2 regions of the Pseudomonas sp. FW305-96 genome follow, and region 1 is predicted to be linked to the other one. Evidence: riboswitches for the same ligand, from Rfam matches in the RefSeq annotation. Region 1 holds a riboswitch; the other holds the start of a gene.
What was found. A riboswitch is a leader RNA that binds a small molecule or an ion and turns the genes downstream of it on or off. The one in region 1 is predicted to bind cobalamin.
Positions count from the first base shown of each region.

Region 1 (5,486 bases):
AGCCAGCGCGTGCGCTGCTCGTAGCGGCCGTCCTCGACGTTGTAGTTGTCGAAACGGTGGTGCTTGTCGATGTGCAGGGTGCCGCTGGCCGGTTGCAGCACCGGCGCGCCCCAGTAGGGGCTGTCTTCCTTCTCTTCGAGGTACTCGATGGCCAGGGTGTGCGACAGCTGGTCGTTGATGTCGCTGAGCAGCGAGAAGGCCAGGTTGCCTGCCCCGTTCTCCTGGCGGTCGATATAGCCATTGGTGCTGGTGCGGCTGTAGTCGAGCCGCGCGTAGTGGCGTGGGCCGTCACCGCTGTTGAGCGCCTTGTTGAAGCCGACCGAGGTTTCCATCGTGTCGTAGCGCCCGTAGCTGACGCGGCCCTCGAAGGTGTCCTCGTCGCGGTTGGCCAGTTTGGTGATCATGTTCAGGCTGCCGCCCACGGCGCCGCTGCCGTTGAGGAACGACGACGGCCCGCCGAGCAGTTCGACACGGTCGTAGATCCATGCCCCGACCGGGCGCCCGGCGGCGCCGTACTGCAGGTTGATGCCATTGAACAACTGGCTGACCTGGGCACCGTTGAAACCACGGTACGACACGTAGCCGCCCCAGCCGGGCGGTGCCGAGGCGTTGACCCCGGGCAGGGCGTTGGCGGCGTCCTGGAAGTTACGCGCGCCGATGCGTTCCATGGTCTTGCGGTCGGCGACGCTGACCGAGGCCGGGTTTTCGCGGGCGCTGAGGTTGAGCCGCGAGCCGCTTGCGATAGGCCGGTCGAGGTCCAGGGTGGTGGCTTCTTTGGGGGCGGCGGTGGCCGTGACGTTGCTGGCGGGCAGGGTGAGGGTGTCGTCCTGCGCCCAGGCGCAGGTTGCGCTGCCAACGAGCAGCGCCAGAGTGGTCATGCGGAACATGCAAGGCTTCCTGGCTGAAATCAATGAGCGCACGCCCGCTGCCGATCAGGCAGCACTCGGGCGTGGCGATGTCAGAACGCGAGAAGCGAAGCGGGAGAGGCGCGGGGATTGACCAGGGGCCAGCGCTGCTTGGGCAGGGTCGGCGCGGGTTGTCTGGGTAAGGGTTTGCTCGACTCCCCGGCGAGCAGGGCCAGCAGGCCGAAGAACACCGCCAGCAGGGTGGCGCTGAACAGGCTGGCGATCACGCAGTCGCCGCCGGCGGGCAGCACCGGGTCGGTGACGTCCTGATCGCCCTTGAACACGCCGCTGCTGTCGGCCGCGCACCAGGCGGCGTCATCCAGGCCGGCCAGGCGCAAGCCTGCCATCTGTCCATGGCCCATGGCGCACAGCAACGAGCCGAACAGGATGCTGAAATACAGCACCCAGGCGACTTGCGATCGTGTGTGGCGGGCCAGCTTCATCGGCAAAGCTCGAAGGGAATGGGAATGGGTTAGGCGTGCGGATTCTACAACTTTTGACACATCTGCCTAGAGTGAACAGCCGATAAAAAACATTCGAAACGATTCACCCGCCTCGCTTGACGCCCATTGGGCCCAGGTGTTCAGATGCCGATCGATTTCAGGTGCCCCATGCCGCCGCGCACGGGGTGAAACGGGAAACCGGTACGCGCTTCGCGCCAGTCCGGTGCTGCCCCCGCAACGGTATGCAAGTGATGCCTTCGACAGACCACTGTGGCCCGCGCGTCATGGGAAGGTGAAGACATCTAGGCTTTGCACGGAAAGTGCCTGCGCGACGATCATGCTGCGTTGAAAACAGGCTGGTGCGCCAGCCCGGTCGGAATGCTCATTTACAACCCGTAAAGTCGAGCGCGACTCCGACCGTTCCTCGCCTGTTTTCGCCTTGCCTGATCGCCGCTCGGCGACTTTCCGTACAAACCCTTGTCTTGCGAGCCCGGAGACCGGCCTGGAATGTTGTAGGCAAACTCCTGCGGTGGGCGGGCATGGGCCGGTATTGGCGTGTGCGCGATCCGTGCTCCTGCGTGCTTCTGCGAAAGTCACTTTCGAGAAGAGCATGATTGCTGTGATTCACTCCCGACGTCGTTTCCCCAAGGCCCGGACCTTGTTCCTGGGCTGCCTGGTCAGCCCCCTGGCACTGGCCGAAAACACCCCCCTGATCCTCGACCAGCAGATCGTCGCCGCGCCGTCGGTGGAGTCGACCACGGTCGCCGCCGATGTCTACCGCTACCTGGACGGCGCCCGCCAGCACCGGCTGAGCCTGCTGGTGGAGAACCTGTTCGACCGCGACTATGTCACCAGTCGGGCGAGTAACGTTGACAATCTCGGGCGGCCGTTCACCAGCGAACTGCGCTACACCTACACCTTCTGAGGGGCGTGAGCATGGACTACCAGCGCGTGTTGTTCGTCGGCCCCGGCCTGGGTGGCGGCTCGGCGGCGGAAGCTTTTGGCGCCGAGATTCGTGACCTGCGTGGCCACGAGGCGGGCCGGGATATCGTCGACACCCTGGAGGGGTTCGACGGGCTCTGGGCGGTGATCCGCGAGGCCCTCGACCAGGGCGTGGAACGCCTGCTGGTGGTGGACCTGGAACCCACCTCGGACAGCGCCTACCTGGACTGGCTGCGCGATGAGCTGGGGCGCGTGGCGCAAGGTCGGGCCGGCGTCTGGGTCACGGCCCAGGCCCTTGGGCGGCGCGGCCTGGATGCGCGAGCGGCCTGTGCCAGCATCGGCGAACATGCCCGCCACCTGGCGTGCGACCAGGTCAACGCGGTGGCCAGCGACCCGGACTGGTCGCGGGTGCCCGAGCATGCCCGCCAGGTGTTCCTCTGCACCGGCCCCCGCTGCGTGCGGCGCGGCGCCTTGCCGCTATGGAAATGCCTGCGCCGGCTGCTGCTGGAGCTTGCCCTGATCGAGACCCCGGGCGGCGTGCTGCTGACCCGCACCGGTTGCCAGTTTCCCTGCAACCTGGGGCCCGTGTTGACGGTGCATCCGGACGGCTGCTGGTATCGGGTACGTGATGATCGGGAGGTGGAGGAATTGGTGGAAACGCATCTGCAGGGAGGAAGGATCGCCGAAGGACTGTTGATCAAGGGAAGGGCGTGCGATGCGTAAAGCCTGGCTACTGTCCCTGGCCTTGTGCTGTGGCACACCTGCCCTGGCCGGCAGCTATCGCAACTGCGGGCAGGACTGGCAACGGCCCGCTGCGGCGCCTGCGCGTATCCTCGCCCTCAACCAGCACGCGGCCGACCTGCTGCTCGCCCTCGGCGCGGGTCCGTCGATGGTCGGGGTGGCCTACCTGGACGACAACGGCGCCGCCTACAAGCAGGGCCGCTACCAAGGTGTGCCAGTGATTGCCCGGGAGTATCCGGCCAGCGAAGTGTTGTACGCGCAAAGGCCGGATCTGGTGGTCGGCGGATTCGCCACGGCCTTTGGCGATGGGATCACCTCGCGCAGCAGATTGGCCGGCAACGGGATTGCCACCTACCTGCTCGAGTCGGCCTGTAACGGCCACTCGCTGGACTACTACGGCCATGTCCGGCGAGACCTGACTGTGCTTGGCGAGCTGTTGGGCAGACAGGCGAGGGCGCAGGCATTGATCGAGGCGATGGAGACCGACCTGGCGCAGGCCAGGGCGATCGCACCCAGCGGCAAGCCACTGTCGGTGTTCTACCTCGACAGCGAGGTGCGGGGGCTGGACAGCGAGGGCGGACGTGGGTTCGTCACGCCGTTGCTGGCCGCCGCCGGGGCGCGCAATGTGCTTGCCGGGATCGACCAGTACCGCGTGACGATCAACCGTGAGGCATTGCTGAGCAGCGACCCCGACGTGATCCTGCTGGCCGACGCCCTGTGGTCGCCGGCCAGCCGCAAGCGTCAGTTGCTGACCCGCGACCCGGTGCTTTCGAGCCTGCGGGCGGTGCGCGAGAACCGCATGATCGATATCCCGTTCACCCAGCTGATGCCCACGCCGGCCAGCGGGCAGGTGGCCCTGGAACTGGCGCGGCGGCTCAGGGAAATGGCTGTTCCATAGCAGGCCCGAACTGATCGCAAAGCTTGGCGCGGAAGCGGCTGTGTTACTCGCCGCTGACCAGCTGCCGCGCCAGCTGGTTGTGACGCTCCAATACCCGCGGCAAGTCAACGGTGGCGATGCGCCCGTCCTGAACCACCACGCGCCCGTTGATCACGCTGGTGTCAACATGGGTCGGGGTGCAGAACACCAGCGCCGCCAGCGGGTCGTGGAGGGCGCCGGCATAGGCCACATGGCCAAGGTCGAAGGCGACGAAGTCGGCGACCATGCCCGGTGCCAGGGCTCCGATATCGTCACGGTTGAGTACCTTGGCGCCGCCCAGGGTGGCAATTTCCAGCGCTTCGCGGGCGGTCATCGCATCCGGGCCAAAGCCGACCCGTTGCAGCAGCAAGGCCTGGCGTACCTCGCCGATCATGCTGGCGCCGTCGTTGGATGCCGAACCATCGACCCCCAGCCCCACCGGCACGCCGTGGTCGCGCATCTTGCGGATCGGCGCTATGCCTGAGGCCAGGCGCATGTTCGAGCACGGGCAGTGGGCGACCCCGGTGCCGGTGCGGGCGAACAGCTCGATGCCGTGCTGGTCGAGCTGCACGCAGTGGGCATGCCACACATCGTGGCCGACCCAGCCCAGGTCCTCGGCGTATTCGGCCGGAGTCATGCCGAACTTCTCGCGGCTGTAGGCGATGTCGTTGACGTTCTCGGCCAGGTGGGTGTGCAGCGACACGCCGTACTCGCGGGCCAGGACCGCCGCTTCGCGCATCAGGTCGCGGCTCACCGAGAACGGCGAGCAGGGCGCCACCACCACGCGCCGCATCGAGCCATGGCTGGCGTCGTGGTAGTCCTCGATCAGGCGCTGGGATTCCTTGAGGATGTCGCTTTCCTTTTCCACCACCGAGTCCGGCGGCAGGCCACCCTGGCTGCGGCCGACGCTCATGCTGCCGCGAGCGGCGTGGAAGCGCATGCCGATTTCCTCGGCGGCGTGGATGCTGTCGTCGAGCTTGCAGCCATTGGGGTAGATGTACAGGTGGTCGCTGGAGGTGGTGCAGCCCGAGAGGATCAGCTCGGCCATGGCCGTCTGGGTCGAGACCGCGATCATCTCCGGGGTCAGCCGCGCCCAGATCGGATAAAGGTTGGTCAGCCAGTTGAACAGCTCGCCGTCCTGGGCCGCCGGCACCACGCGGGTAAGGCTCTGGTACATGTGGTGGTGGGTGTTGACCAGGCCCGGGATGACCACCTTGCCGGTCATGTCGAGGATCACGTCGGCGTTTTGCGGCAGCGTTTCGCTGGGGCCGACCTGGCGGATCACGTTGTCTTCGATGTACAGGCCACCGCGTTTGATTTCACGGCGTTCGCCGTCCATGGTCACCAGCAGTTCGGCGTTCTTGACCAGTAGGGTCTTGGGCATGTGTGTCCCCTCCCGTTGGGGATGTGTTTTCTGATTGTAGAGAGGCGCCTGGTGCATGGGCCGGGCGCACCAGGGCCGTCAGGCGCCGCGGCGTGGCCGGGCGTCGATGACAGGGGCGAACGGTTCACCGCGCACGTGCGAAGGCTGCGCCATGG
Region 1 covers NZ_JBYSYW010000047.1:10,703-16,188, reverse strand. The annotation lists gene AC3WL2_RS24430 (TonB-dependent receptor) at 1-887, opposite strand, end outside; gene AC3WL2_RS24425 (DUF2946 family protein) at 959-1,348, opposite strand; cobalamin riboswitch at 1,491-1,868, shown strand; gene AC3WL2_RS24420 (hypothetical protein) at 1,959-2,273, shown strand; gene AC3WL2_RS24415 ((2Fe-2S) ferredoxin domain-containing protein) at 2,285-3,013, shown strand; gene AC3WL2_RS24410 (ABC transporter substrate-binding protein) at 3,006-3,929, shown strand; gene AC3WL2_RS24405 (8-oxoguanine deaminase) at 3,973-5,331, opposite strand.

Region 2 (5,486 bases), on a different contig from region 1:
AGGATCAGCTGTACGCCACGGGCCGCCAACTCGACCAGTTGTTCGACACCGTAGCGCCAATAACCGACGCCGCCGTGCAGCGACACCAGGATCACCTTGGCATGGCGCAGCACCTGGTCGACATACAGGTCGACCGAGGCGTGGTTCTGCACCTGCATCGGGTTGGCCAGGCGCACGCTGGGGAAATCCGCCGGCAACTGCTCGGCGGTTTCGGCAAGCAGCGCCAGGTGTGAATCACCGCTGCAGAGGATCACCAGTTCGGCGGGGGTCTGGCCGAGGTCGGCGATGCTGTCGTCCGGCACAAAGCCGCCGGGCTGGGTCCGCAGCAGGTGCATGGGTCAGGCGCCCAGGGCCTGGCGCAGGCGCGCTTCCAGCTGGGTCGCGTCCAGGTCCTGGCCGATCAGCACCAGGCGGGTGATCCGTGGCTCCTCGCTGCGCCATGCACGGTCGAAGTGCTTGTCGAAGCGGGTACCCACACCCTGGATCAGCAGGCGCATCGGCTTGCCGGGAATGGCGGCGAAGCCCTTGGCACGCAGGATGCCGAACTCGGTGACCAGTTGCGTCAAGGCATCGAGCAGCAGGCTTTCGTCGGCCTCGGGCAGGTCGATGGAGATCGAGTCGAAGGCGTCGTGGTCATGGTCGTCATGGTCATCGCCGTCGTGATGGCTGTCGTGGTGGGTGCGGCGGCCATCGATATGCGCCTCGGACTCGGCGCCCACGCCCAGCAGCACCTCCAGCGGCAGGCGACCACTGCTGGCCTCGATCACCTTGACCGCCGGCGGCAGCTCCTCGGCCACTTCGGCACGGACCTTGGCCAGGCCCTCGGCATCGATCAGGTCGGCCTTGTTCAGTACCACCAGGTCGGCGCTGGCCAGCTGGTCGGCGAACAGTTCGTGCAGCGGCGACTCGTGATCGAGGTTGGGGTCAAGCTTGCGCTGGGCGTCGACCTGGTCCGGGTAGGCGGCAAAGGTGCCGGCGGCCACGGCCGGGCTGTCGACCACGGTGATCACCGCATCGACCGTGCAGGCGTTGCGGATCTCCGGCCACTGGAAGGCCTGCACCAGGGGTTTTGGCAGGGCCAGGCCGCTGGTTTCGATAAGGATATGGTCGAGATCGCCGCGGCGCGCCACCAGCTCGCGCATCACCGGGAAGAATTCTTCCTGCACGGTGCAGCACAGGCAGCCGTTGGCCAACTCGTAGACGCGGCCGTTGGCCTCTTCCTCGGAGCAGCCGATGCTGCACTGCTTGAGGATCTCGCCATCGATGCCCAGCTCGCCGAATTCGTTGACGATTACCGCGATGCGGCGGCCCTGGGCGTTGTCGAGCATATGGCGCAGCAAGGTGGTCTTGCCCGAACCGAGGAAGCCGGTGACGATGGTGACGGGAAGCTTGGCCAGTGTTTTCATGTCGCGATGCCCTTGGCAGCAATGGCGCGGGCATGCAGGACGACAGCCACGGCCCGTGTCGGCCTGACTGTTTCGCCACCGGATCACCCCGCCCGGTTGAAAGTCGAAAACGTTGCGAGGCAGGTCTCCTGGCTTGCACCGCCGGCCATCAAAGCCGGTGGGATGGCGCCTTCCCGCGCGTGCGCAGTGGCTGTGCCGAACCCTTCAGTGCCTACAGTTGCGGGGGCAGCCGCGGCTTGTACCGCGTTCCCGTCTTAGCCCGGGACAACGCCCGGGAACCTCGAACCGGCAAGGCTACGCAGTGCCTGCCTGGCGGTCAACCGCCGCGGCGATTGACGCAGGCCCGGCCCCGTGATTTGCTAGCGCATTGCGTTCAGGTGCCCCCAACGGGGGTGAAACGGGAAACCGGTGCGTCGCGCCTCCTTTAGAAGAGGGCCGACAAAGCCGGTGCTGCCCCCGCAACGGTAAGCGAGAGAAGCGTCCAGACCACTGTGCCCATCGTGCGGCATGGGAAGGTGGCGTTTGATCAATGGAGCCCCGCTCCGCCTCGCCAGCCCGGAGACCGGCCTGACATGCTTGCAGAACACCCCGCAGTGGGCGGGCGCTGTCGTATCACCCGGGCCAGCCGTGCCCGGGGGCGTCGCGCCTGCCCGTTGCCACAACAAAAGCAGCAGAGGAACGCGTCATGCCCATCACCCACGCCAAACCCAGTATCGCCACCCCCGTCAGTCTCAGCCAGCGCCTGATCGTCGCGGTCGGCGCGAGCCTGCTGGGCCTGTGCCTGGTGTACTTCGCCGGTTTCTCGCACATCGAGGCGGTGCACAACGCCGCCCACGACACCCGCCACAGCGCCGCCTTCCCTTGCCACTGAGTACGCCCGCATGATCACGCGCATCGCCCGTACCGCGGGTTTCAGCGGCCTGCTCGCCGCCCTGCTGCTGACCCTGCTGCAAAGCTTCTGGGTCGCCCCGCTGATTCTCCAGGCGGAAACCTATGAAACCGCCACCCCCGCCGCCGAACATCATGAACATGGCGAGGCCGCCGCGCCTCATGAGCACAGCGCCGAGGCCTGGGCGCCCGAAGATGGCTGGCAGCGTATCCTGTCCACCACAGGCGGCAACCTGGTGGTCGCCGTCGGCTTCGCCCTGATCCTCGCCGCCCTGTACAGCCTGCGTGCCCCGGGCCGCGTGGCGACCGGCGCGCTGTGGGGCCTGGCGGGCTTCGCCGTGTTCTGCCTGGCGCCGACCCTGGGCCTGCCACCGGAACTGCCCGGCACCGCCGCCGCCGACCTTGGTCAGCGCCAGACTTGGTGGATCGGCACCGCCGCCGCCACTGCCGCTGGCCTGGCGTTGCTGGTGTTCGCCCAGCACTGGCTGTTCAAGGTGCTCGGAGTCGCCCTGCTGGTGATCCCGCACCTGATCGGCGCGCCACAGCCAGCGGTTCATGAAAGCCTGGCCCCCGAGGCGCTGGAGACCCAGTTCAAGATCGCTTCGTGGCTGACCAACGCCGCGTTCTGGGTGGCCCTGGGCCTGCTCAGCGCCTGGTTGTTCCGCCGCTCCAGCCAGCACTGATGCGCGACCTTGTTCCCCAGCCGGCGTTGTATGCCGGCTTTGGTTGCCGCCGTGGCTGCCCGGTCGAAACGCTCGCGGTGCTGCTGCGCCAGACCCTGACCAACCACGCCCTGCCCCTGTCGGCGCTGAAGGCAATCGCCAGCATCGAACCCAAGGCGCGCGAGCCCGGCCTGCTGGCACTGGCCGAGCGGCTCGGGTTGCCGTTCATCTGCTTCGACAGCAGCCACTTGTCGACCTTCGAAGCGCTGCTCAGTCAGCGCTCGACAACGGTGTACGCCCAGACCGGCTGCTGGGGCGTCGCCGAAAGCGCAGCCCTGGCCCTGGCCGGGCGCACAGGCGCCGTGCCACGCCTGCATGTGCCAAGGCAAGGGCTCGGCGGCGCTACCCTGGCCCTGGCCATCGGCGGATAATCCGCCCCTTTTACCTGCAAGGAACCCCCATGACGGTCTATTTCATCGGCGCCGGCCCCGGCGATCCCGAGCTGATCACGGTCAAGGGCCAGCGCCTGATCCGCCAGTGCCCGGTGATCATCTACGCAGGTTCCCTGGTACCGGCTGCAGTGCTCGAGGGGCATCAGGCACACACCGTGCTCAACAGCGCCGAACTGCACCTGGAGCAGATCATCGAGGCCATGCGCCAGGCCCATGCCAACGGCCAGGACGTGGCCCGCGTGCACAGCGGCGACCCTAGCCTGTACGGCGCCATCGGCGAACAGATCCGCCACCTGCGTGAGTCGGGCATCGATTACCAGATCATCCCCGGAGTCACCGCCACTGCCGCCAGCGCCGCGCTGCTGGGTTGCGAGCTGACACTGCCGGACGTGGCGCAGACGGTGATCCTCACCCGCTACGGCGACAACTCGCCGATGCCGGCCGGTGAACAGCTGGCCGATCTGGCCCGCCATGGCAGCACCCTGGCCATCCACCTGGGTGTACGCCACCTGCCGCGTATCGTCGAGCAACTGCTGCCCCACTATGGCGCCGACTGCCCCATCGCCGTGGTCCATCGTGCCACCTGGCCAGACCAGGACTGGGTCAAGGGCACCCTGGCGGACATCGTCGAGCGCCTGGCAGCCAAGGGCTTCCGGCGTACCGCGCTGATCCTCGTCGGTCATGTCCTGGGCGATGCCCCGTTCGCCGACTCGGCCCTGTACCGCGCCGGTCACGCCCATCTCTACCGCCCCGGCCCGTGAAGCGATTGCCGAGTGGGCGTGGGCGGCGCACACTGGGCCTTCCAACTGGATGGAAACCCTGCCCATGCTCGACCTGCGCCCCAACTGCGAATGCTGTGACACCGACCTCCCTCCCGAAAGTCCGGATGCGCTGATCTGTTCGTTCGAGTGCACCTTCTGTCGTGCCTGTAACGAGCGGCATTTCCATGACCGCTGCCCGAACTGCGGCGGCCAACTGGTGATGCGCCCCACTCGTGTGGGCAAGGTACTGGGCAACAACCCCGCCTCCACCCAGCGAGTGCTCAAGCCGCACGCCCCCTGCGGCTGAGCGCTTGTACTCAAACCTTGTTTGTAGGAATTTTCTACAGCTTGTTGCGGGATTTTCAACACACCTATACTCGCCTATTACCAAGGGTCCTGAATGTCCGTAAGGTGCGCGCTGCCCAGCAAGTCCGCGGCCCGCGCCTGAAATGCAACGCAGGAAGCGGGCTGCACTTTGACAGGAGTGACCTGAATGACATCCGTGCTGTTGGTCGATGACCACCACATTGTGCGACTCGCCGTACGCATGCTGCTTGAACGCGAACGCTTCACCGTCGTGGGTGAAACCGGCAAAGGCAAAGAGGCTGCCCGCCTGGCCGAGCAGACCAGGGCCGATGTGGTTATCCTCGACATCGGCCTGCCCGACCTCGACGGCATGGAAGTGATCAAGCGCCTCAAGCTGATCGACCCGCCCCCACGGATCATGGCCCTGACCGGCCAGCCCGCCGACCTCTACGTGCGCCGCTGCATGGACGCCGGCATCTCGGCCTTCGTCAACAAGGACGAGGACCTCGATGCCCTGGTCTTCGCCCTCAAAGCCCTGGTCAAGGGTTACTCGACCTTTCCGCAGATGGCGGTCAACAGCAATACCCTGGAAAGCGAGACCGAGCGCCTGGCACTGCTTTCCAACCGTGAAATGGAAGTACTGCGCCGGCTCAGCGCCGGCCAGAGCAACAAACTGATCGGCGAGCAGATGAACCTCAGCGCCAAGACCATCAGCACCTACCGCGGCCGGATCATGGAAAAGCTCAAGGTCGAGTCACTGGTGGAAATGGTCGACCTGGCCAAACGCAACAACGTGGCCTGAATCATGATCAAGGGCGCCCTGCTGTGCCTGCTGCTGGCCACGCTGACGTCTTTGCCCGTACAGGGTGAGCCGCACAGCGAAACTCGCCATCTGCTGGCCCGCGCCCTGAGCGCGGCGCCTCCCTTGACGCTGGCGGCAACCGACCGACAGTGGCTTGCTGAGCGCGGAGGCCTGGTGCTGGGCAGCTCGCGCCCCGACTATCCCCCCTT
Region 2 covers NZ_JBYSYW010000013.1:19,578-25,063, forward strand. The annotation lists gene cobN (cobaltochelatase subunit CobN) at 1-335, opposite strand, end outside; gene cobW (cobalamin biosynthesis protein CobW) at 339-1,406, opposite strand; cobalamin riboswitch at 1,508-1,704, opposite strand; cobalamin riboswitch at 1,766-1,991, shown strand; gene AC3WL2_RS12170 (CbtB domain-containing protein) at 2,092-2,277, shown strand; gene AC3WL2_RS12175 (CbtA family protein) at 2,288-2,977, shown strand; gene AC3WL2_RS12180 (cobalamin biosynthesis protein) at 2,977-3,387, shown strand; gene cobM (precorrin-4 C(11)-methyltransferase) at 3,417-4,169, shown strand; gene AC3WL2_RS12190 (DUF1272 domain-containing protein) at 4,234-4,476, shown strand; gene AC3WL2_RS12195 (response regulator transcription factor) at 4,663-5,277, shown strand; gene AC3WL2_RS12200 (transporter substrate-binding domain-containing protein) at 5,281-5,486, shown strand, end outside.
Region 2: linked by a shared signal. The riboswitch ahead of AC3WL2_RS12170 (CbtB domain-containing protein) and the one ahead of AC3WL2_RS24420 (hypothetical protein) in region 1 are both predicted to bind cobalamin.